Linked DNA regions of Catenuloplanes niger. The protein of the gene in region 2 interacts with the protein of the main gene of each other region in a pairwise test. Links are inferred from orthologs where the notes say so. Each region holds a gene or a part of one and is shown on either strand. Other genes may lie near its edges.

Region 1 (11,442 bases), 4.2 Mb from region 2 along the record:
TCGATCATGTGGACCAGCACGTCGCGGACCGCGGTCGGCTCGCCGCGCGCGGTGGTCCGCACGGTGCCGAGGTCCGCCTCCGTGATCGAGTCCAGCCAGGCATCCGCGTCGGCGACCTGCGCGCGCCAGGACGCGAACGCGTCCGCGACCGCCTCCGGCGTGCCGGCCGCCTCGGCGAAGTCGAGATCCTCGTCGTCCGGCCGCCAGTAGATGCGCGGCACGTCGAGACGGCCGCGCAGCACCCGGTGGAACCAGTTGTGCTCGACCCGCGCCATGTGCCGCACCAGCCCGAGCAGGCTCATCGTGGACGGCGGCACCGACCGGGCGGCCAGCTGCTCCGGCGTCAGGTCACGGCACTTGAGCTCCAGCGTGAGCCGGTAGTTCGTCAGGTACTCCCGGATCGTGGCCAGCTCACCGACCGGGTTTCCCGAGGTGCGCGGGTCCTCCTCCGGCTTCAGGAACATCCCACCGAACCCCACCGCACGCTGTTCCGCCATCCCGCCACGATGCCGCCTACCCACGGCCGGGCACAACAGGGTTTTCCGCGACCACCCACCCCACCGGCAGGGAGGCCGCCCGCGGCCGACCGGTGCCCGCGGGAGCACCGGGACCCGGCCACGCCGGAAGCGGGAGAACGATGTGGAATCAGATCTGGGGGACGTCCCACTCGACGATCAGCCGGTCCAGGCCGCGGAAGTTGAGGCTCGGCCGCCAGGCCGGTTCCGCGTCGTCCTCGGCGAGGCGCAGGCCGGGCAGGCGGTCCAGCAGCGCGCGGAGCACGATGTCACCCTCCAGCCGGGCGAGGCCGGAGCCGATGCAGAAGTGCCGGCCGTGCCCGAACGCGAGGTGCCGGGCCTGGCCGGTGCGCTTGAGGTCGAGCGTGTGCGGGTCCGGGAACGCGGCCGGGTCCCGGTTCGCGGCGCCGCAGACGAGCAGGATCGGCTGTCCCGTCTCGATCCGCTTGCCGCCGAGCTCCAGGTCCTCGGTGGCGCGGCGAAGGATCATCGGCAGCGGGCTGTCGTAGCGCAGCAGCTCCTCGAGCGCGGTCGCCGGGTCCTCGGTGAGCGCCGGGATCTGGCCCGGGTTCCGCAGCAGCGCGAGGAGCGCGTTGCCGAGGAAGTGCGTGGTGGTCTCGTGGCCGGCGAGCAGCAGCAGGATCGTGTTCGCGACCGCCTCGTCCCGGTCCAGGTCACCGGCGCGCAGCAGCGCCTCCGGCCGGTCGATCAACGTGTCGAAGTACTCGGCCATGCCACGGATCCCCCGATCCGTGGCCGCCTTCTCCGCCGGCGTCAGCCGCGCGTTGCCGAACGCGACCGCCACGTCGTTCGACCAGGCGAGCAACTGCTCACGATCCCCCGCGGGTACGGCGACGAGCGCGCAGATCGCGTTGAACGGCAACGGCACCGCGAGGTCGGCCACCATGTCCATCCGCCCGCGCGGAAGCACATCGTCGATGATCTCGTGGACCGCCTGCGTGATCATCGGCCGCAGCGCCTCGACGGACCGGGCCGTGAAGGTGCGGCCGGCCGCCTTCCGCAGCCGGGTGTGCTCCAGCGCGTCCCGGTAGAGCATGGTCCGGGAGATCACGGTGGCGAACTCACGAAGGTCGCCCATGACGTCCCCCGGATCCGGAAACCGGACGGAGGACAGACGGGCGTCGTTCGCGGCGGCGCTGACCAGCTCGTGGCCGGTCACCACCCAGGCGCTGAGGGCGCGGTCCCAGTAGCAGGGGTCGGCGTCGCGGAGGCGGTCGTAGAACCCGTAGATGTCCCGCTGCACCTCCGGCCGCACGGCGGCCAGCAGCGTCCGGGGTCGGTCGGTCACCACAGTCGCTCCTCCACGGGTCGAGCAGGCGATAACGGTATCAACCCGGCGCTTCGCCGATCGCCGCTCCGCCCACCTGATCACACTCGGCGATTATTCCTTTACTCCTGGACGGCGGGCTTTCTACAGTGCAGCGTCCACAAGTCACGATCCGGGGGTACCGGTGCTCTCACCGTCTCGGCCACGACCTGCCCGGAATCGGTTCCGGTCACGTCCTGGCACAGCGTCACTGATCGTTCTCTCCGTCGCGGCCGGGTCGCTGCCGCTGTTACCGGGCACCGCCGTCGCGGCCCCGGGAACGCCGGCGGGCATCGCCGGACGCAACACCCCACCCACCGCGCCGACCGGTCTGCAGCCCGCCGGGAACGGCTCCACGTGCGGCGCCGTCGGCACGCTGACCGCCACCTTCCAGGCGGTCCCGCACGACCCCGACGGCGGCAGCCAGTCGGTGGAGTGGCAGTGGGCCGAGGTGGACGCCACCGGCACCTACCGGCCGCTGCCCGCACCGGCCGCGACGACCGCGTCCAGCGGCGGCGTCGCGCGTGCCGAGCCCGTCCCGCTGACCGAGGGGACGGCGTACGCGTTCCGGGCCCGCTCCACCGACGCGGCCCCGCGTCCGGCCACCGGACCGTGGTCGGCGTGGTGCGAGTTCCACCCGGACGTGACCCGGCCGGCGCAGCCCACGATCACCATGGTGACCGCGCCGACCGGTCCGGGCACCCCGGTGGAGTACCGGATCACCAGCCCGGACGCGGACGTCACGACGTTCCGGTACGGCTGGTCGCAGACACCGCTGAGCGAGGTCGCCGCGACCACGTCCGGTGCGCTGCGGACCGCCACGGTCCGGCTCAGCGCGCCGACGTACGGCCTGATCAACCTGTACGCCTACGGCGTCGACGCCGCGCGCAACGACGGCGTGCTCGGCAGGAGCGCGGACTTCATCGTCCCCGCACCGCGTGCGGCGATCGCGCACTTCGGCCTGGAGACCTACCCGGGCACGAACGAGAGCGCCGCACTCGCCGACCAGCAGCCGGCGTGGGGCGGTGATACGCCGCTGACCACGACGGGCACGGTCTGGACCGAGCACGCCCGGCTGCGCAACGTACGCACGCTGACGTTCGGCGATCCCACGGCACGGGCCGAGGCGCCCGGCCTGACGCCGGACACCACCGCGTCGTTCTCGGTCGCGGCCTGGGTCCGGCTCGACGACCTCGACGGCACCCAGACGATCGCGGCCACCGACGGCGGCCCCGGCGGGTGGAGCCCGTTCCGGCTCCAGTTCCGCGGCGACGACGACCGCTGGTGCATGACGCTCAACGCCCGCCTCGACGACGGCACCGCGGTCAGCGCCTGCTCCCCCACCGCGCCGGTCGCGGGCCGGTGGACGCACGTGGCGGGGTCGTGGGACGCCACCGAGGGCACCATCCGGATCTGGGTGGACGGCGTGCCGACGGCCGTGCCGTTCACGACCCCGCTGACCACCGGCGCGCCGTTCCTGCTGGGCCGGGCCACGAACGCCGGTGGCGCCGCGGAGCAGCTGCGCGGCGGTCTCGCCGACGCCCGGTTCTTCGACCGGGTGCTCACCGCCGCCGACCTCACCGGCACGGTCGCCTCGGATCCCGGCTCGGGTGGCCTCACCCGGATCGGCCTGCTGCACCCGGTGCAGGTCGCCGACTGGAGCTTCGGACTCGCGGGATGGTGCTACGAGGAGGGCAACTACCAGTCGTGGGACTGGGTCTGCCAGGCGCCGGACTCGTCCCCGTTCAACCGGCGGCTCTCCACGACCACCGGCGCGTCCGTCGCCACCGACCGCGACGGCGGCAACGCGCTCGAACTGAACGGCACCCACTTCACCGACGACCCGTCGGACCCGCACCACGGCGAGTCCACCGTCGAGCGCGCGTACGCCCAGTGGAACACCGCACCGGCGGGGCAGGAGGAGACCTGGGTCCACAGTCCGATCGTCCGCACCGACCAGTCCTTCACCGTCTCCGCGTGGCTGCGACCGGACGCGCTGCCGGCCGGCACGCACCCGGCCGTCTCGATCGCCGGCGACGTCCGCTCCGCCGTGGAGATCGGCATCCGCACGTACACCGTCGACGGTGTCGCCCAGCGCCGGTGGGCGATCGTCTCCGCCGGCTCCGACTCGGCCGCCGCACCGGTCAGTGAGGTCTCCGGCGGCGTCGTCGACGAGGCCGGCCTGGGCTCGACCTGGACGCACGTCACGGCCGCGTTCGACGCTTCGACCGGGACGGCACGCCTGTACGTGAACGGCGACCTGGTCGCCGACGGCCCGTGGCAGGGCCGGTGGCCGGCCAACGGACCGCTGACGCTCGGTGCCGGCCGGGACGGCGGCGCCTGGACCGGGCAGTGGTACGGCGCGCTCGACGACGTCCGCGTCTTCCACGGTGTGGGCACCGACGGCTGGGTGCGCACCCTCGCCACCGGCTGACGCGGTGGCCCGGTCCTCCGGCGGCGCCGTGCGGCGCGCCGGAGGACCGGGTCTGCCGATCGGCGGGACGATCCCTTACCAAAGTCGCATCCGGGCGGGCCGGTGCGGCTCGTACCGTCAACGCCCGTGAACATCCTCGAAGCGATCCTGCTCGGTGCCGTCGAAGGCTTCACCGAGTTCCTGCCCGTGTCGAGTACCGGGCATCTGACGATCCTGGAGAAGCTGCTCGGCTACCGGATCGACGCGCCGGACGTGACCGCGTTCACCGCGATCATCCAGCTCGGCGCGGTGCTGGCCACGGTGATCTATCTGCGGGCGGACATCGCGCGGATCGTACCGGCCTGGTGCCGCGGGCTGTTCGACGCCGCGCACCGAGGTGCCGACTACCGGTTCGGGTGGGCGGTGATCCTCGGGTCGGTGCCGATCGCGATCGTCGGGCCGCTGTTCAAGGACCGGATCGAGACGACGCTGCGCAGCCTGTGGTTCGTCGGCGGTGCGCTGATCGTGTGGAGCGGCGTGCTGTGGTTCGCCGACCGGGCCGCCACCCAGCGCCGGCACGAGACGGACGTGACCTGGAAGGACACCCTGATCATCGGTGCCGCGCAGTGCCTCGCGCTGATCCCGGGCGTGTCCCGGTCCGGCGCCACCATGTCCGCCGGGCTGCTGCGTGACCTGGACCGGGTGACCGTGACCCGGCTGTCGTTCTTCCTGTCGGTCCCGGCGCTGACCGCGGCCGGCATCCTCCAGGGCGTCACCCGGTACGACACGATCGCGGCCGGGATCGGCTGGGTGCCGACGCTGGTCGCCACCGTGGTCAGCTTCGCCGTGGCGTACGCGTCGGTGACCTGGTTGCTGAGGTTCGTCGCCCGGCACACGTACACGGTGTTCATCGTCTACCGGGTCGTGCTCGGCGTGGTCGTCCTCGCGCTGGTCGCGACGAACACGATCCCGGCCGTGTAGCGGGCCGTTCAGCGCCGTTTCAGCATCCGCGCGGGACAATGGCGGACGTGCGTGTGCTGGTCGTCGACGATGAGGTGCGGTTCACCCGGACGCTGCGGGCCGGGCTGGAGGCCGCGGGCTTCGCGGTCGACGTGGCCCACGACGGCGTGGACGGGCTGTGGCTGGCGCGGGAGAACACGTACGACGCGATCGTGCTCGACCTGATGCTGCCGAAACTGAACGGCTACCGGGTGTGCGCCACGCTGCGGGCGGAGCGGAACTGGACGCCGATCCTGATGCTGACCGCGAAGGACGGCGAGTGGGATCAGGTCGAGGGTCTGGACACCGGCGCGGACGACTACCTGACCAAGCCGTTCTCGTTCCCGGTGCTGGTCGCGCGGCTGCGCGCGGTGACCCGGCGCGGGCCCCGGGAACGACCGGTGCTGATCGAGGCCGGTGACGTGCGGCTCGACCCGGCGGCGCGGCGGGTGTGGCGCGGCGACGCGGAGGTGGAGCTGACCGCGCGGGAGTTCGCGCTGCTCAGTCACTTGGCCCGGCACAAGGGGGACGTGGTGTCCAAGCGGGACATCCTGGACACGGTGTGGGGTTTCGACTTCGACGGCGACCCGAACATCGTCGAGGTCTACGTCCGCCACCTCAGGAACAAGATCGACCGGCCCTTCGGCCGGGAGACGATCCAGACGGTACGTGGTGCGGGCTATCGCCTCGGGACCGACGGTGCCTGACGACCGGCCGGACCGGGCTTCGGCGTCGGAGCGGGCTTCGGCGTCGGCGTCGGAGCGGGTTTCGGCGTCGGCATCAGGGCCGTCGGCATCAGGGCAGGCCTCGGCGGCCGGGCGGGCGTCGGGGCGGGCCTCGGCGTCCGTGAAGGTGCGGGCGACCGCCGGTGCGGTGCTGGTGGTGGCGATCGCGCTGATCGCCGGCGCGGTCGCGCTGGTCGTGATGGTCCGGGAATCGCTGCGCGACGGCCTGGAGGCCCAGGCGGAACAGCAGATCGCCACGCTGGCCACGCAGCTCGGCGCGGCGCGACCCGGGACGCCGGGCCCGGATCCGGCACCGGCACCCGACGGGACCGCGCCGCGGACGGCGGATGAGGACGACGACGAGGAGCCCGAGGACCTCGTATGGCAGGTGATCGACGCGAGCGGCGCCGTGGCCGGCGCGTCCCGGTCGCTGCCCCGGGCGCTGCCGGCCGAGGACACCGCCCGGTTCACGCTGCCCGGCGCCGACCATCCGTACCTGGTGCGCACCGATCGGGCCGGCGGGTGGACGATCGCGGTCGGCGTCTCGCTGGAGGACGTCGACAACGGCACCGAAGCGCTGGTCACGCCGCTGCTGACCGGTATTCCACTGCTCCTGCTGGTCTGCGCGGCCGTCACCTGGATCGTGGTCGCGCGGGCGCTCGCGCCGATCGAACGGATCCGCCGCGAGGCCGAGGAGATCACCGGCGACCGCTTGGACCGCCGCGTGCCCGAGCCCGCGTCCCGCGACGAGGTGCATCGGATGGCCCGCACGATGAACCGCATGCTGGCCCGTCTGCAGGCCTCGCGCGAGCGGCAGCAGCGGTTCGTCGCGGACGCCTCGCACGAGCTGCGGTCGCCGCTGACCAGCATCCGGCAGGCCGCGGAGGTGGCGGACGCGCTGCCGGCCGGCTACCTGGCGGAGACCGTGCTGGAGGAGTCGGCCCGGATGTCCCGGCTGGTCGACCAGCTGCTGGTGCTGACCCGGGCCGGGGAGGGGGCGGTCACCCGTACCCACGCGGATGTCGATCTTGATGATCTGCTCCTGGCCGAGGCCGCGCGCGTGCGCCGGGCCGGGCTCACCGTCGACACCACCGGGGTGGCCGCGGGGCGGGTGCGCGCGGACCGGGTCGCGATGGGCCAGGTGGTCCGGAACCTGGCCGACAACGCGGCCCGGCACGCCACCGCGCGCGTCGCGGTCGCGCTGCGCCGGACCGCGGACGGCGTCGAGCTGACGGTCGACGACGACGGCCACGGCATCGCCGCCGACCAGCGCGAACGCGTCTTCGACCGGTTCGTCCGCCTGGACGAGGCGCGGGCCCGCGACGACGGCGGCAGCGGTCTCGGCCTGGCGATCGTCAAAGAGATCATCAACGGGTACGGCGGGAGCGTCACCGCCGCGGAGTCACCGCTGGGCGGCGCCCGGTTCACGGTCCGGCTCCCGTCTTCAGGCTGATTTCAGGAAGGCCGGCGCAGGCTGTGCCCGTAACCTCACCGGAAGGGCACATCACATGAACATCGCCAGGCTCCGCAGCAAGCGCGTGATCGTCTCCACCGTCGCGGTGGTCGCGGCCCTCGGCATCGGTGGCGGCGTGTGGGCCACCGCGGCCGGCGCCGACGTCGGCAGCGGCGAGCGCGACCGGGCCGGCACCGCCGCGGTGCAGGCGGTCGGCGGCGGCACAGTCGTCGACGTCGAGGCCGGCGACGACGACGGCGAGGCCTACGAGGTCGAGATCCGCAAGGACGACGGCACCGAGGTGGACGTCACGCTGGACGAGAACTTCGCGGTCGTCACCCAGGAGCCCGAAGCGGCCGAGACCGAGGACGGCGAGACCGAGGACGGCGAGACCGGCGGCACCGAGGCCGGCGACCGCGCCCTGACCGACGCGGAGCGCACCTCGGCCGAGCAGGCCGCGATCGCCGCGGTCGGCGCCGGCAGCACGATCCTCTCGCTCGAGGCGAGCGACGGCACCGGCGACGACGCCGGCGTCGCCTACGAGGCCGACGTGCGCGACAGCGCCGGCGCCGAGTGGGACGTGGACCTGGACGCGGCCTTCAAGGTCCTCACCAAGACCGAGGACCGGTAGCCGGGCCGGCCGGTGCGGGAGGGTGACCCCCGCACCGGCCGCCGGGCCGGCGAGCGCGCAGTGACCCGCGGACGCGGCCGGACTCTGCGAGAATGCGGGCATGGGCGACTCTGAGGAGAAGATCGGCCGGCGCGCGCTCTTCGGCCGGACCACGCTGCTGGCCGCGGGCGCCGCGGTCACGCTGCTGGGGCTGACCGGCTGCCCCGGCGGCGAGCAGGACGACAGCGACGATGACGACGGCGGCGATGACGACGACTGACGCGACGGTGCGGCCCCCGGCTCCGGCCGGGGGCCGCACCGCGTTCAGCGCGTGACGGTGCCGTTCAGCGCGTGACGGTGCCGTTCAGCGGGTGATGGTGAACTGTGAGCCGGGCTGGATGACGATGTCGCCGTCCGCCGAGTTCGTGATGGTCACGTTCGTCAGCACCGCGTTGCCGCGCGCGCCGCTCATCGCGAGGATGCCCGCGCCGTTGTTCGACCGGTCGATGCGCACGTTCGTGATCGCCACGTTCGGCATGTTCCCGCCGCCGGTCTTGAACTGGATGCCGTCGTAGGTGGAGTCGACGATCTCGGTGTCCCGGATGACCACGCCGGTGATGTCGCGCCCCTGCGGGAAGAGCGTGATCGCGCCGAACTCCTGGTCCTCGTTCCAGAACGCGCCGCCGGTACGGTACAGGCCGTTGTTCGCGATCAGCGTGGTCCCGCCGAACGGCAGCGGGCTGTGGTCGGTGGCCAGCATGATCCCGGGGTAGTTGGCCGTGTCGGACACCAGGTTGCCCTCGATCGAGTTGTTCGCGCCGCCGTAGATCGCGATCCCGTTCGCCCGCCACGGCAACTGCACCGTGTTGTTCAGGAACCGGTTACCGGACGCGATGTCCACGGACTGGTCGCGCACGTACGGGTTGGCCCACACCGCGAGCGAGTCGTCGCCCGTGGTCCGGAACGACGAGTTGACCACGCGCGAGTTCTTCGTACCGTTGCTGAAGTTGATGCCGTCCGCGAACGTGTTCCGGATGCGCATGCCGGAGAACTCGAGGTTGTTGCCCGGGTTCCAGTACGCGGGCGTGTCCGAGTAGTCGCGGCCGACCCAGGCGCCCACGTTGACGTGCTCGATCCACACGTTGCTGATCCGCGTGTCCCGGCCGAACCGTCCGTTGAGGCCGTGCCCGCGGTTGGCCCGGTTCTGCGTGTTGCCGAAGATCGCCAGGTCGGAGATCTGCGTGTTGTCGTCGATGTCGAACCCGACGTTGCCCTCGTGCGGGTGGTTGATGCCGCCGACCGCCTGGTGCGGCTGGGTGTCGGAGTAGAGCACGGTGTGCCACATGCCGGCGCCGCGGATCACCACGTTGCGCAGGCCGCGCTGGTTGTACTGGCCGCGGTTCGGGTCCGGGGAGAGGATCTTGGCTTCCTGACGCCAGCGGCCGGCCGGGATCCAGACGCAGGGGATCACGCCGTTCTCGTCGTCGGTGACCGCGCGCTGGATCGCCGCGGTGTCGTCCAGCCCGTCGTTCGGCACCGCGCCGTAGGTGGTGACCGACGTGCACCCGGCCGGCGCGGACGCGGGCGGCGCGACCTGCTCCAGGTCGATGAGGTCGATGACGTGGAACGCCGCGGTGTCACCGGCGTCGCGCTGCAGCCGGAACCGGGTGCCGGCCGGGTAGGACGTGCCGAGCAGCGCGCTGGTCTCGTCGAAGAGCCGGCGGGCGTCCGCGGACGGCGTGTTCGACAAACTCTCGGTGTCGTCCGTGGTGCCGTAGAGCCAGCTGTTCCGCGACGACAGCGTCAGCTTGCGGTGGAACTGGTCGTTGACGTACAGGCTGATGGTGTGGTCCTGGCCGCCGCCGTTCGGCGCGTCCGGCACGGAGTTGCGGACCACGATCGAGTTCGCCGGGACGGTGGACGTGAACTCGACGAACTGGCCGGTGCCGGTCAGCCGCACCGACTTCCGGCCGGACGACTCGGAACCGAAGTTGGTGTGCCCGAACGTGCGCAGCGGGTCCGCCTCCAGCAGCGTGCCGTTGTGCCGCGCGGCCTCGGCCTCGTACTCCGTGTAGGGCAGCGCGGCGCCGCGGCCGACCGCGATCGGCCGGGACAGCGCGTTGTTCGTCTCGTTCGTCTCCGGGACCGCGCCGGTCGCGTCCGCGGTGGCGGTCACGGTCGCGCCGCCGTTCACCGCGGTCCAGGTGCCGGCGATCGCGACGGTGGCGGTCGCACCGGCCGCGACGGACGGTGTCGCACCGGTCAGCGTGGTGCCGCCGACGGTGACCCGCGTGGTGGACGCGGCCGCCGTGGCGTTGCCGCGGTTCTGCACGGTGACCGAGAACGACACCGCGGCGCCGGCGGCCGGGTTCGCCGGCGTCGTGGTGACGCCGGTGACCTGCAGGTCCGGGCCGACCGGCGCCGGCGTCCAGTCGCCGATCACCTGCAGCTCGCCGATCTGGGCGCCGGGCGCGCCGGTGTTCGCGAAGAACTGCAGCTGGACGTCCGCGGCGCGGCCGGTGACCGGGATGGTGACGGTGTTGCGGTTCGCGGCCGGGTCGAACCGGTGGTCGGTGCGGGCCCGCAGCGGGGTGAACCCGGTGGCGGCCGCGGCCCGGCCGTTGACCTGCAGCTGCTGCGTACGGGCGGCCCAGATCGGGTCCGGGTTCAGCTTGATCACGAGGGCGGTGACGTCGGCGTCCGCGCCGAGCTTGACGGTCAGCGTGGCCGGGAAGCCGTTCGACTCCCAGTAGCTGCCGACGTTGCCGTCGGTGGCGTTCGGCGCGACGAACGAGAAGACCGTCGAGGACGCCTCGACCGGCTTGCCGGGCGCGAGGTCGGCGGCGGCCGCCCGGGCGGGCGTGGGGACGAGGGTGGCTGCGGCGACCGTGACCGCCGCCAGGAGAAGGTGCGTCAGCTTCATGAGCGTCCTGCTTTTCCGGGCGACGCAGCAGAAATTCCGGCCTTTTGCCGACTTCTTGCGGCGCGGGACATTCAATGTTTCAGATATGTCACTACTTCGTCAACGGTGGGTGCGCTGCACCCAGGCTCGCCCGCATGATCCGGCCTACAGTGGGCCGCATGGCTTCCTCACCGCTCGGCGACTTCCTGCGGCGCAGCCGGGACAAGGTCTCCCCCGCCGACGTCGGCATCTCCAGCACCGGCACGCGCCGGGTCGCCGGGCTGCGCCGCGAGGAGGTCGCGATGCTGGCCGGCGTCAGCGTCGACTACTACGTACGCCTGGAGCAGGGCCGCGAGCGCACGCCGTCCGCCCAGATGCTCGACGCGCTCAGCGGCGCGCTGCTGCTCGACGAGGACGCCCGCATGCACCTGTTCCGGCTGGCCGGCCTGGCCCCGCGCGGCGGCGTCGACACCGGCCCGGAGCGCGCCGACCCGGCGC
Region 2 (11,358 bases):
CGAACCCGGCCGCCCGATCCTCGACACGCTGGTCGAATCCGCCGCGAACCGGCGCATGCTGCTCGTACTCGACACCGGCGACGCGCAACTCGCCGCGGCCGCCGAGGTCATCTCCTCGCTGCTGACCGGCGGGACCGGGGCGAAGGTCCTGGCCACCAGCCGCGAGCCGTTCCGGGTGGCCGGCGAGGTCGTCTGGCGCATACCGCCGCTCTCCGTCGCGCCCGGCCCCGGTGGCGCGCCGTCCGACGCGGTCGCGCTGCTGATGGACCGCACCTCGCTCGCCCGGGGCGGGCGCGCCCCCAGCCCGGCCGAGGTCACCCACCTGGCCCGGGTCGCCGGCCGGCTCAACGGGCTGCCGCTCGCGATCGAGCTGGCCGCGGCCCGCCTGCGCCTGCTCTCCGCCAGCCAGCTCGCCGAACGCCTCGACGACCTGCTCGGCGCGCTCGACGCCGGCTCCGGGGACACCGACGCCACGGTCGCGATCGGCCCGGCCGCCCGCGCCGCGTCCGCCGCCTCCCGCAACCAGACCATGCAGGCCACGGTCACCTGGTCGTACCGGACGCTCGGACCGCGCGCCGCCCGGCTGCTGCGCTGGCTGTCCGTCTTCGCCGGGCCGGTCGACCTGCCCACCGTCGAGTGGGTGCTCAAGGACGACCCGCTGGACCCGCTCGCCGTGCTGGTCGACAAGTCGATGGTGCAGGTCGAGCCGCACGCGTCCGGCACGCTCTACCGGATCCTCGACCCGATCAAGGCGTACGGTGCCCGCCGGCTCGCCGACGCGGGCGAGGAGCACTTCGCCCGCGACCAGCACGTCGACTGGTCCATGCAGGCCCTTCAGCGCGCCCACCTGGACCAGGGCGGGCAGCCGATCACGCTGTCGCTGTACGCGCTCGACCCGCTCGCCGACGAGGTCCGCGCCGCGCTGCGGTGGACCTCCACCGGCGGCAGCGCCCGCTCCGGCCTGCACCTCGCGCAGGGCCTGGACCAGTGGTGGCGGGAACGCGGCCTGGCCCGGGAGGGGCGGCTGTGGCTGTTCCGGATGTACGGGCGGATGGCCGAGACCGGCGAGCACATCCCGGACGCCGAGCTGGCCCTGGCGTACCACATGCACTCGCTGCACGCCGGCGCCGACGGTGAGTCCGCCGAGGAGCAGCGCTTCGCCCAGCGCGCCGAGCTGCACGCCCGCCGCTCCGGCGACCCCGGCCTGCTCGTCCGGGTGCTCTCCACCCGCGGCGGCCCGCTGATCTTCCAGGGACAGTACGCGGAGGCCGAGCGCCAGGTCTGCGAGATCATCGAGTGGGCCACCGCGAACGGCGTGCCCGGCGACGCGCTCTACGCCATCTACAGCCTCGCCGAGCTGCTCTGGCGCCGCGGCGCGCTGGACGAGGCCGCCGAGCTGCTCGGCGCGGCCCGCAACGTCGAGGCCGGCCGTCCGCTCGAGCGCGGCCGGCGCGGCGTCGACATGCTGCTCGGCATGATCGCGCTCGGCCGCAACGACCTGGTCGCCGCGCACGAGCACCTGGTCGTCGCGCTGCGCTCCCGGATGGGCCACGGCTTCCACCGCCGCGCCTGCGACACGATCAACGCGATGGCTGTCCGCTGCGCCATGGGCGGCGACCCGGTCACCGCCGCCCGCCTGTTCGGCGCCACCGCCGCGATGCGCTCGTCGCTGCGCAGCACGCCCGGCATCTTCGCCAACTACTGGACCGAGCACCAGCAGTTCGTCCGCGCGGTCATCGGCGACGACGCGTTCGACCGCGCCTACGCCGAGGGCAACGACCTCTCCCTGCCGGAGGCGGCCGCGGCCGCGCTTGCCGTCGAGCACCCCGACCTCAGCTCCGACAGCGGCCGTTTCCTCGACACCGGCCGCCTGCTCGACCTCGACACCCGGACGATCGAGCTGCCCCCGGGCCGCCGCCCCTGACCCACCGCGCTCGGGCGCCGTGACCGTGCCCCGGCGCACCATGTCCGGCATCTGCACCTATCACGCCATTCACGCCGCTTCGTCCGGCTTCCACCCCGTACTCCGGCAGGCTTTGCTCTGCTTACCTGGCACAAACCGGGCGGATCGGCGCCGTCGATGTGTCGGTCGCCGACAGGTAAGCAGAGCAAAAGCAGCGGGAAAGCGGGATCGATGGTTGTTCGCGACGGGTGGAGCGTGGCGCGGCGGAACCCGGGTGCGGGGGTCACTACGAGGCTGTGTCGATCTTCGGCTCGGCCGCTGCGGTGGGGCGGTCCGGCCTGACGAGGAGTGGAACCGGCCTGACGAGAGCGCGGAACGGTGGCCGGTTCCGGCAGCGGCGCCGGTCCGTTAGGGGGCGCCGGTCCGGCAGCGACAACCGGCAGCAGCGACAACCGGCAGCGGCGCCGGGGCGGCAGCGGCGGGCCGGAGCGGATGCACGTGGCTGCCGAAGGCGCGGTGGATCAAGGGTGAGGCCGGCGTGGCCTGGTGGGCGGGGCCGCGCGTGGCGGCCCCGTCCTCAGATCGTCCAGGTGTCGCCCGCGTGCAGCAGGCCGGTCAGCTGCTCCTCGGGCGTGCCGGTCGCGGCCTCGCGGGCGTCCGCGACCTGCTGCTGCAGCACCTCGTCGTAGGTGGGCCGGGACACCGCGCGCAGCACGCCGATCGGGGTGTTGCGCAGGTCGAGGGCGGGCAGGCGGGACAGCGCGAACGCGTACGCCGGATCCGTCACCGTCTCGTCGTGCACCACGATTTCTGCCGGGTCGACGGACGCGGTGGGCCGGACCGACAGGCCGAAGCCGCCGGGCGGGTGCACCACGCACGAGTCGCCGAACGTGATCGGCTGCCCGTGCTCCAGCCGGATCAGGTACTCGTCCCGCGTACCCACGTCCTTGAGGGTCTCGAACGCGCCGTCGTTGAAGATGTTGCAGTTCTGGTAGATCTCCACGAACGCCGAACCGCGGTGCGCGGCCGCGGCGCGCAACACCGACTGCAGGTGCTTGCGGTCCGAGTCGATGGTGCGGGCGACGAACCCGGCCTCCGCGCCGAGCGCCAGCGACAGCGGGTTGAACGGCGCGTCCGCGGACCCGACCGGCGTCGACTTGGTGACCTTGCCGAGCTCGGAGGTCGGCGAGTACTGCCCCTTGGTCAGCCCGTAGATCCGGTTGTTGAACAGCAGGATCTTCAGGTTGACGTTCCGGCGCAGCGCGTGGATCAGGTGGTTGCCGCCGATCGACAGCGCGTCGCCGTCCCCGGTGACCACCCAGATGGACAGGTCGGGCCGGGTGGCGGCCAGCCCGGTCGCGATCGCCGGCGCGCGGCCGTGGATCGAGTGCATGCCGTACGTGTTCATGTAGTACGGGAAACGCGACGAGCACCCGATGCCGGAGATGAAGACGATCCGTTCACGCGGGATGTTCAGCTCCGGCATGAAGCCCTGCACCGCGGCCAGGATCGCGTAGTCCCCGCAGCCGGGACACCAGCGCACCTCCTGGTCGGACTTGAAGTCCTTCGCGGTGAGTTTCAGCAGCTCAGCCATTCTTCACCACGTCCTCCAACGCGGACTCCAGCTCGCCCGCCGTGAACGGCAGACCGCTGACCTTGTTGAACGGCAGCGCGTCCACCAGGAACCGGCCCCGGATCACGTGCGCGAGCTGCCCCAGGTTCATCTCCGGGACGACCACCCGGTCGTACCGTTTCAGGATCTGTTCCAGGTTGGCCGGCATCGGGTGCAGGTGACGCAGGTGCGCCTGGGCGATGGTCAGCCCGCGCTGCCGCAGCGCCCGGCACGCCGCCCCGATCGGCCCGTACGTCGAGCCCCAGCCGAGCACCAGCACGCTCGCCGAACCGTCCGGGTCGTCCACGGTCACGTCCGGCACCGGGATCGTCTCGATGCGCTGCGCCCGGGTGCGCACCATCAGGTCGTGGTTCGCCGGGTCGTACGAGATGTCGCCGGTCTTGTCCGCCTTCTCCAAGCCGCCGATCCGGTGCTCCAGCCCGGGGGTGCCCGGGATCGCCCACGGCCGCGCCATCGTCGCCGGGTCCCGCAGGTACGGCAGGAACCGCCCGTCCGGTGAGTTGGCCGCGGACGCGAACTCGACGGTCAGGTCCGGCAGCGACGCCACGTCCGGCAGCAGCCACGGCTCCGACCCGTTCGCCACGTAGTTGTCGGACAGCAGGATCACCGGCGTGCGGTAGGTGAGCGCGATCCGGGCCGCCTCGATCGCGGCGTGGAAGCAGTCCGACGGCGACTGCGGCGCGATCACCGCGACCGGTGCCTCGCCGTGCCGGCCGAACAGCGCCATGTTCAGGTCGGCCTGCTCGGTCTTGGTCGGCATGCCGGTCGACGGGCCGGCCCGCTGCACGTCCACGATCACCAGTGGCAGCTCCAGCGCCACGGCCAGCGAGATCGTCTCGCCCTTCAGCGCGACACCGGGCCCGCTGGTGGTGGTGACGCCGAGCGCGCCGCCGTAGGACGCGCCGAGCGCGGCACCGATCGCCGCGATCTCGTCCTCCGCCTGCATGGTGGTGACGCCGAGCCGCTTGTGCTTGGACAGCTCGTGCAGGATGTCCGACGCCGGCGTGATCGGGTAGGCGCCGAGGAAGAGCGGCAGCCTCGCGCGCACCCCGGCGGCCACCAGGCCGAGCGCGAGCGCGGTGTTCCCGGTGATGTTGCGGTACGTCCCGGCGGCCATCGGCGCGGGCGCGATCTCGTACCGCACCGCGAACGCCTCGGTCGTCTCGCCGAAGTTCCACCCGGCGCGGAACGCGGCCTGGTTCGCCGCGACCAGCTCCGGCCGGGCCGCGAACTTCCGTTCCAGGAACCGCAGTGTGGACTCGAACGGGCGCGAGTACAGCCAGCTCAGCAGCCCGAGCGCGAACATGTTCTTGGCCCGCTCGGCGTCCTTCTTCGACACTCCGGCGTCCGCCAGCGCGGCCACGGTCATCGAGGTCAGCGCGACCGGGTGCACCGCGAACCGGGACAGCGAGCCGTCCTCCAGCGGATTCGCCGCGTACCCCACCTTGACGAGGCTGCGCTTGCTGAACTCGTCCGTGTTGACGATGATCACGGCGCCCGCGGGCAGCTCCGGCAGGTTCGCCTTGAGCGCGGCCGGGTTCATCGCGACCAGCACGTCCGGCGCGTCGCCCGGCGTCAGGATGTCGTAGTCGGCGAAGTGCACCTGGAAGCTGGAGACGCCGGGCAGCGTGCCGGCCGGCGCACGGATCTCGGCGGGGAAGTTGGGGAGCGTGGAGATGTCGTTGCCGAGCTGCGCCGTCTCCGACGTGAACCGGTCACCGGTGAGCTGCATGCCGTCACCGGAGTCGCCCGCGAAGCGGATGACCACCCGATCCAGCCGGCGCACCTGCTTGCTCATGCCGGACTCCCATCCGAGCCGCGGCCCCAGCGCGGTCGGCGCCGAGCCGATGGTTCGCTCCCGAGCTCGCTCATGCCTGCACCCTTCGATCGCCTCAGGGGTTGTGTGCCAGAACACACCATTCCAGAGCCTACGTCGATTCCGCGACTTACGGCTGTCGCGAGATCGACCCAGCGTGGCGGAGCCGGCCGACGGGCGTGTGCCGCGGCCGGCCGGCGACTAGGCTCGTCGAGCGTGGAGGGATACCTCGGGTCGTACGCCACGCTCGGCCTGTTGCTGCTGGCCAGCGTGCTGATCTTCGTGGCCGCGTTCGGGGCGAACCGGCTGCTCCGCCCGGCCGCGCCGGCCGACCCGTTCGGCAAGCGCGAGCCGTACGAGTGCGGGCTCGACCCGGTCGGCGGCGACTGGGCGCAGGCGCAGATCAGGTACTACGTCTACGCGTACCTCTACGTGCTCTTCGCCGTGGAGAGCGTCTTCCTGTTTCCCTGGGCGGTGGTCTTCGACCGGCCCGGCTTCGGGGTCACCACTGTGGTGGAAATGGCAGTATTCGTGGCCGTTCTGGCGCTCGGGATCCTCTACGCCTGGCGCAAGAACGTCCTCCGCTGGAGCTGACCCACGGGGTGGCGGTCTCGCCATGATCGGTCCGCCATGTCACGATCCCCGCTATGGGTCTGTTCATCACTCTCGTCACGGCGCTCGTCGTCGCGGCGATCATCTTCGGCGTCACGGTCCTGGTCAGCGGCAGCGACCCCGCACTGGTCCCGGCGGAGCCGGACGGCCGGGCCGTGCCGCTGCCGGGCAGCCGCCCGCTGCTGGAGGCCGACATCGCCGACGTCCGCTTCGACACCGCGCTGCGGGGTTACCGGATGGCCCAGGTGGACCAGGCACTGCGCCGCGCCGCCTACGACATCGGGTACAAGGAGGAGCTGATCGGCGTGCTCGAGGCCGAGGTCGCCGCGCTCCGGGACGGCCGTCTCGACGACGCGGACGCGCTGCGCAAGGCCCGGGAGGAGGCGCTCGCGCCGGCCGCACCGGCCACCACCGAGCCAGTTGCCGAAAACAACGACAATTCCGGCGGTACGTCGGAGAGCGCCACGGTTGCCGTAAAGACCGACGAGCCGGCCGCGACCGACTCTACGGTGAAGGCATGACCCAGCCCGACCCGGCCGAGAACCTCCGGGAGGCCGCCACCCCCGGCGCCGGCGAGGTGACCGCGACCGTGATCGTCAACGCGCCCGCCGCCACCGTCTTCGCCGCGTTCACCGCGTGGACCAAGCAGTCCGAATGGATTCCGTTCACCAAGGTCCGCGTGGTCGAGGGCGACGGCGGCGAGGGCAGCCTGGTCGAGGCCGTCACCGCGATCGGCCCGGCCGTGCTCCGCGACGAGATGCGCGTGGTCCGCGTCGACGCCCCCTACGAGGTGCGCGTCGTGCACTGCGGGAAGTTCCTGCGCGGCCCCGGCGTGCTCCGCTGCACCCCGATGGAGAACGACCGGACCCAGGTCGTCTGGCACGAGTGGTTCCACCTCCCCGCCGGTGCCCTCGGCAAGGTCACCTGGCCGTTCCTCTGGCCCGGCTCCAAGGTCAGCCTCAAGCAGGCGCTGAAGAGGTTCGCCACCATGGTCGAGAACGGGCGCCTCCCGTAGCGGAGCCTGTCGTACCCCGCGCCTATCGTGGGCCGCATGTCTGACCTGGTCGTGGGCGAGGACGGTCTCGCCCGCTGCACGTGGGGCGCCAGCACGCCCGATTACGCGCTCTACCACGACCGCGAGTGGGGCCGTCCGGTGCGCGACGACGACGGGCTCTACGAGCGGCTCACGCTGGAGGCGTTCCAGTCCGGCCTGTCCTGGCTGACCATCCTGCGCAAACGTCCGGCGTTCCGGGCCGCGTTCGCCGGCTTCTCGATCGCGGCCGTCGCCGAGTTCGGCCCGGACGACGAGGCCCGCCTGATGGCCGACGCCGGCATCGTCCGCAACCGACTCAAGATCGAAGCCGCACTGGCGAACGCGCGGGCCGCGCTGGACCTGCCGGAAGGCCTGGCCGCGCTGCTCTGGTCGTTCGCCCCGCCGCCCCGCCCGCGCCCGGCGACGAACGCCTCCGTTCCCGCGCTCACCCCCGAGTCCACCGCCATGGCCAAGGCACTGAAGAAGCGCGGCTTCCGCTTCGTCGGCCCCACCACGGCGTACGCGTTGATGCAGGCCACCGGCATGGTCGACGATCACCTCCAAGACTGTCACGTCCGGATCGTGTGACGCGCGCCCGGCGTGTCCGGGGTCTTGGCTCCGGCCCCGCGCGTCCGTGGTGAGATGGGCACATGGTGCAGCAGTGGGCGATTGTGCTTCCGGACGAGCGGCTGAAGCAGGAGCGGCTCTACCACCACGACTTCGTGGAACTCGCCGACGTGCTCGCCGAGATCCCGGCGTCCGCGCACCCGGAGCTCGGTGACGAGGTCGTGCTGGTCACGGACGAGCCGACGCCGCGCGCGGTCGCGACCGGCCACATCGGCGGCCTGCGCACCAACGACGAGGACCGCCGCCAGGTCGTCTACTCCCGCCGTGCCTTCGACCAGCCCCAGCCCGCCGGTTCGCTCCACCTCGACGGCCCCGTCACCCGCGTCACGCCGGCCGAGTTCGCCGCCGTGCTCGAGCGCTTCGGCCCCCCGCTCGAGCGCAGCACCTGGCTGGTCAGCCTCGACCTGCCGATCGAGGCCACCACGCGCGCCGAGGCCGTCCGCCTCTTCTGGTCGTACGTCCGCGAACTCGGCCCCGCCGAACTCCCCGCCTTCGTCTCCCCGTCCGGCGACGAACTCGCCATGCAGGCCTTCGTCCTAGGCGAGGAGACCAACCTCGACCCCGAGGAAGAAGACGAGGACTGAGTTTTTGGTCGTCGCTCCGCTCCTCCGGCTCGGGCGCTCTCGGGCGCCCTCACGTGGGCGGTCGCGATTCGCGCATGATTCAAACCCACCCGGCAGGGTCGGCTCTCCGCGGGTCTTTGCTCTGCTTACCTAGCTCAAAATTGCGGCACGTGACGTGCGCTAATGCCTGCTGAGCAGGCACAGCCGGGTCGGCGGGTCTGTTGCGGCGTCAGGCCGGTATGAGCGCCGGCCGAACGGCACGCGTGCGGTGGGCCCTCGCGAGAGAACCGGATCCCGGGCGGTGGATTCGTGGTGGTTCGTGCCGCTGCGGCGATAGGCGTGCGTCGGAGCTCCGCTGATCAGCCCGCGATGGGCGCCGAGATGGCAGCGACGGCCTGAGAAGGGCGTCAGCTGGGCATACGCGACCGCGCTGAGCAACGTTGAGCTAGGTAAGCAGAGCAAAGTGTGCGGGTGAGCGGGGGATCGGCGGTCGGAGGGAGCGAGCCGGGGGCCGGGTGGCGATCGGTGGGGCGGTGAGGGTGATGGGGGCGGCGAGGCGCCGCCGACGGGCGGGTGGGCCGGGCGGCGGCGGTGCCGGTGGTGGGTGGAGGTCAGCGGCCCTGGAAGGTGGGCTTCTCCTTGTTGACGAACGACGTGGTGGCGTTGCGGTGGTCGGTGGTGGCACCGGTGATCGCCTGGGCCTGGGCCTCCGCGGCCAGCGCGTCGGAGAGCGTGCCGGCGGTGCCGACGGAGAGCTCGCGCTTGATCGCGCCGTAGGCGACGGTGGGGCCGGCGGCGAGCCGGGCGGCGAGCTCCTGGGCGGTGGGCAGCACCTCGTCGTCGGAGCCGGTGAGCCGGGTGAGCAGGCCGAGGTCCAGCGCGGCCGGGGCGGGGACCGGTTCGGCCAGCATGAGCAGCTCCACGGCCTTGGCGTGGCCGACGATCCGGGGCAGCGACCAGGAGATGCCGGTGTCGCCGGCCAGGCCGACGTTCGCGAACGCCATCAGGAACGACGTGCCGGGGCCGCCGATCCGGAAGTCGGCCAGCATCGCCAGGGACGCGCCGGCACCGGCGGCCGTGCCGCGGACGGCGGCGACGACCGGCTTCGGCAGGTTCGCCAGGCGCTGCGCGATCGGGTTGTAGTGGGCGAGCACCGTGGACAGCGGGTCGACGGAGCCGGCCTCCAGGATCGCTACGTGCTCGCGCAGGTCCTGGCCGACGCAGAACGCGCGGCCGGCGCCGGTGAGCACGACGGCGCGGACGGACCGGTCCGCCTCGATCTCGGTGAGCGTGTCCCGCAGCGCCTCCTTCAACGCCACGTCCAGTGAGTTCATCGACTCGGGACGGTTGAGCACGAGCGTCAGGACGCCCTCGGAGCGTTCGATCAGCAACGGTTCGGTCACGATGCCGGGGCCTTTCTGTCGGGATGAAGCAAGCGTGCGGGCCGGCGTCAAGCCGGGCCGCGTCCGGACTGCGCAAGACAATGCTCGACGTACCGGTCCGCGGCGGGGCGCAGCCGGGACGCGTGTCGGTCGAAGAACGCGGCCGCGGCGGCTCCCGGCCACCCGTCCGGGAGCAGCGCGGGCGGCAGTTGCGGGTCGCGGAACAGGAATTGACGCCACGCGTGGACCAGCCGGAACCGGGCCGCGTACGCCTCCAGGTCCTCGCTGCGGGTGGTCACGCCGGACACCACCGGGGTCAGGTCGGCGACGAACCGCTCGTACGCCCGGCCGATCTCGCCCAGGTCCCAGGCCCGCCGGACCAGCGAGGTCGCGCCGGCCGGCCCGCCGGTGTGCGCGGAGCTGAACCGCTCGTAGCTGACGCCGGCCTCGGTGATCAGCCGGTCCACGTCCTCGCCGGGCCGGGGCGCCACCCAGGTCTGCTCGTCGAGCGCGCCGTACCCCAGGTAGGAGAGGGTGCCGGCGAGTCGTTGCCGGTCCCGGCGGTGCGGCGGAAGCCGTAAGATGATCAAGTCGAACTGCCCGTTCCAGGCGGGACGGCCGATGCGGTAGATCCGGGCGGCCGCGTCGTCCAGGCGGCGCACGGCCTTCGGGGTCAGCAGATATCCGGGGCCGGACGCGAGCCGGAGCGGGTGCAGCCAGCCCTGACGGACCATGCGGGACACCGCGGTCCGCACGGCGGGTGCCGCGATCTCGAGGGGGGCGAGCAGTCTGACCAGGGCGGCGATGGGTGCGCGTCCGCCCCGGGCGCGAAGGTGATCCCCATAGAGGTCAAAGAGGGCAGACCGTGCCTGCATGACCGCACATTGTGACAGCCGAAAAACGTATAAGCTAGAGACTGTCATAACTCTGCAGCCTCGGTTTGGGTCTTGAGGCGTTCATCAGGGAAAATCGTTGGTCGGCAGCGCGGGCTGAGCCGGTCATATGGGTAACCAGGCTTGTTTCGGCCCGCAGCCGGGGTCGCGCGGGGCGGGCAGCGCTTCGTTCGACACCCCGGGCCGTCGCCGGCGCGGGCTGTGCGTGCCGGCGGTGATGGGAAGTGGCTGTGGGGCAACCCATTGACCCTGGTGTAGGTCTGAGGGGAGACAACATGGCGGCGATGAAGCCGCGGACGGGCGACGGTCCGCTGGAGGTCACCAAGGAAGGCCGGGGGATCGTCATGCGGGTTCCACTGGAGGGTGGTGGGCGGCTCGTCGTCGAGATGACTCCTGACGAGGCGAATGCGCTCGGCGACGCGCTGAAGGCCGCCGCCGGCTGATTGTTTTCGAGGCCCGCCGGTACGGGACGTCCCGTACCGGCGGGCCTTTGTGCCATCGACGAACCGCCAAGAGGGTGAGAAGAGCATGCCGAACGTCCGCCTGGTCGCCGAGCCGGATCTGACGTCAGTGGTGGTCCTGCCGGTGCGGCCGGTGGCCGAACCGGCCGAGGACGGTCCGGAGGCCGAGCTGGTCGAGGCCGGCGGCGCGCTCCCGGCCGACGTGCTCGCGGAGGCGACCGCGTTCCTGGCCGAGTCGAAGGGGGCCGGCCGGGCGGGTGGCACGGCCACGTTGCCGCGCCCCACCCGTACCCCCGGGAAACTGATCTTCGTGGGGGTCGGCGACGCGGACGAGGCGGGCTGGCGTGCGGCGGGTGCGGCCGTGTCCCGCGCGGTGGACGCGGCGGCGACCGTGCTGCTGCCGTCCGGCGTGTCCGGTGCCGCGGTGCGTGGCCT

The links.
Region 1: the proteins of J2S44_RS21775 (region 2) and J2S44_RS03100 interact in binary tests that used the Escherichia coli proteins (3 or more experiments, as listed by UniProt). The link is inferred for Catenuloplanes niger from one-to-one orthologs.

The regions. Positions count from the first base shown.
Region 1 is NZ_JAVDYC010000001.1:697,081-708,522, forward strand. The notes cover bases 5,366-8,266. They hold J2S44_RS03100 (sensor histidine kinase), read left to right. Parts: upstream 5,366-6,100; coding sequence 6,101-7,432; downstream 7,433-8,266. Other genes in these bases: J2S44_RS03095 (response regulator transcription factor), read left to right, coding at 5,366-5,961; J2S44_RS03105 (PepSY domain-containing protein), read left to right, coding at 7,488-8,063; J2S44_RS03110 (hypothetical protein), read left to right, coding at 8,164-8,266. In the rest of the region: J2S44_RS03075 (DinB family protein), read right to left, coding at 1-497; J2S44_RS03080 (cytochrome P450), read right to left, coding at 646-1,824; J2S44_RS03085 (LamG-like jellyroll fold domain-containing protein), read left to right, coding at 1,988-4,276; J2S44_RS03090 (undecaprenyl-diphosphate phosphatase), read left to right, coding at 4,403-5,236; more of J2S44_RS03095, read left to right, coding at 5,284-5,365; more of J2S44_RS03110, read left to right, coding at 8,267-8,322; J2S44_RS03115 (CARDB domain-containing protein), read right to left, coding at 8,407-10,965; J2S44_RS03120 (helix-turn-helix domain-containing protein), read left to right, coding at 11,124-11,442. UniProt on the Escherichia coli protein: Histidine kinase member of the two-component regulatory system CpxA/CpxR which responds to envelope stress response by activating expression of downstream genes including cpxP, degP, dsbA and ppiA.
Region 2 is NZ_JAVDYC010000001.1:4,899,247-4,910,604, forward strand. What follows is about bases 8,542-11,358. They hold J2S44_RS21775 (PaaX family transcriptional regulator), read right to left. Parts: upstream 10,445-11,358; coding sequence 9,638-10,444; downstream 8,542-9,637. Other genes in these bases: J2S44_RS21770 (enoyl-CoA hydratase-related protein), read right to left, coding at 8,799-9,590; J2S44_RS21780 (DUF3117 domain-containing protein), read left to right, coding at 10,738-10,905; J2S44_RS21785 (leucyl aminopeptidase family protein), read left to right, coding at 10,991-11,358. Also shown: J2S44_RS21730 (ATP-binding protein), read left to right, coding at 1-1,924; J2S44_RS21735 (2-oxoacid:ferredoxin oxidoreductase subunit beta), read right to left, coding at 2,481-3,497; J2S44_RS21740 (2-oxoacid:acceptor oxidoreductase subunit alpha), read right to left, coding at 3,490-5,334; ndhC (NADH-quinone oxidoreductase subunit A), read left to right, coding at 5,569-5,946; J2S44_RS21750 (DivIVA domain-containing protein), read left to right, coding at 6,000-6,485; J2S44_RS21755 (SRPBCC family protein), read left to right, coding at 6,482-6,979; J2S44_RS21760 (DNA-3-methyladenine glycosylase I), read left to right, coding at 7,016-7,585; J2S44_RS21765 (hypothetical protein), read left to right, coding at 7,648-8,208. UniProt on the Escherichia coli protein: Negative regulator of the paaZ and paaABCDEFGHIJK catabolic operons. Binds the consensus sequence 5'-WWTRTGATTCGYGWT-3'. Binding of PaaX is specifically inhibited by phenylacetyl-coenzyme A (PA-CoA).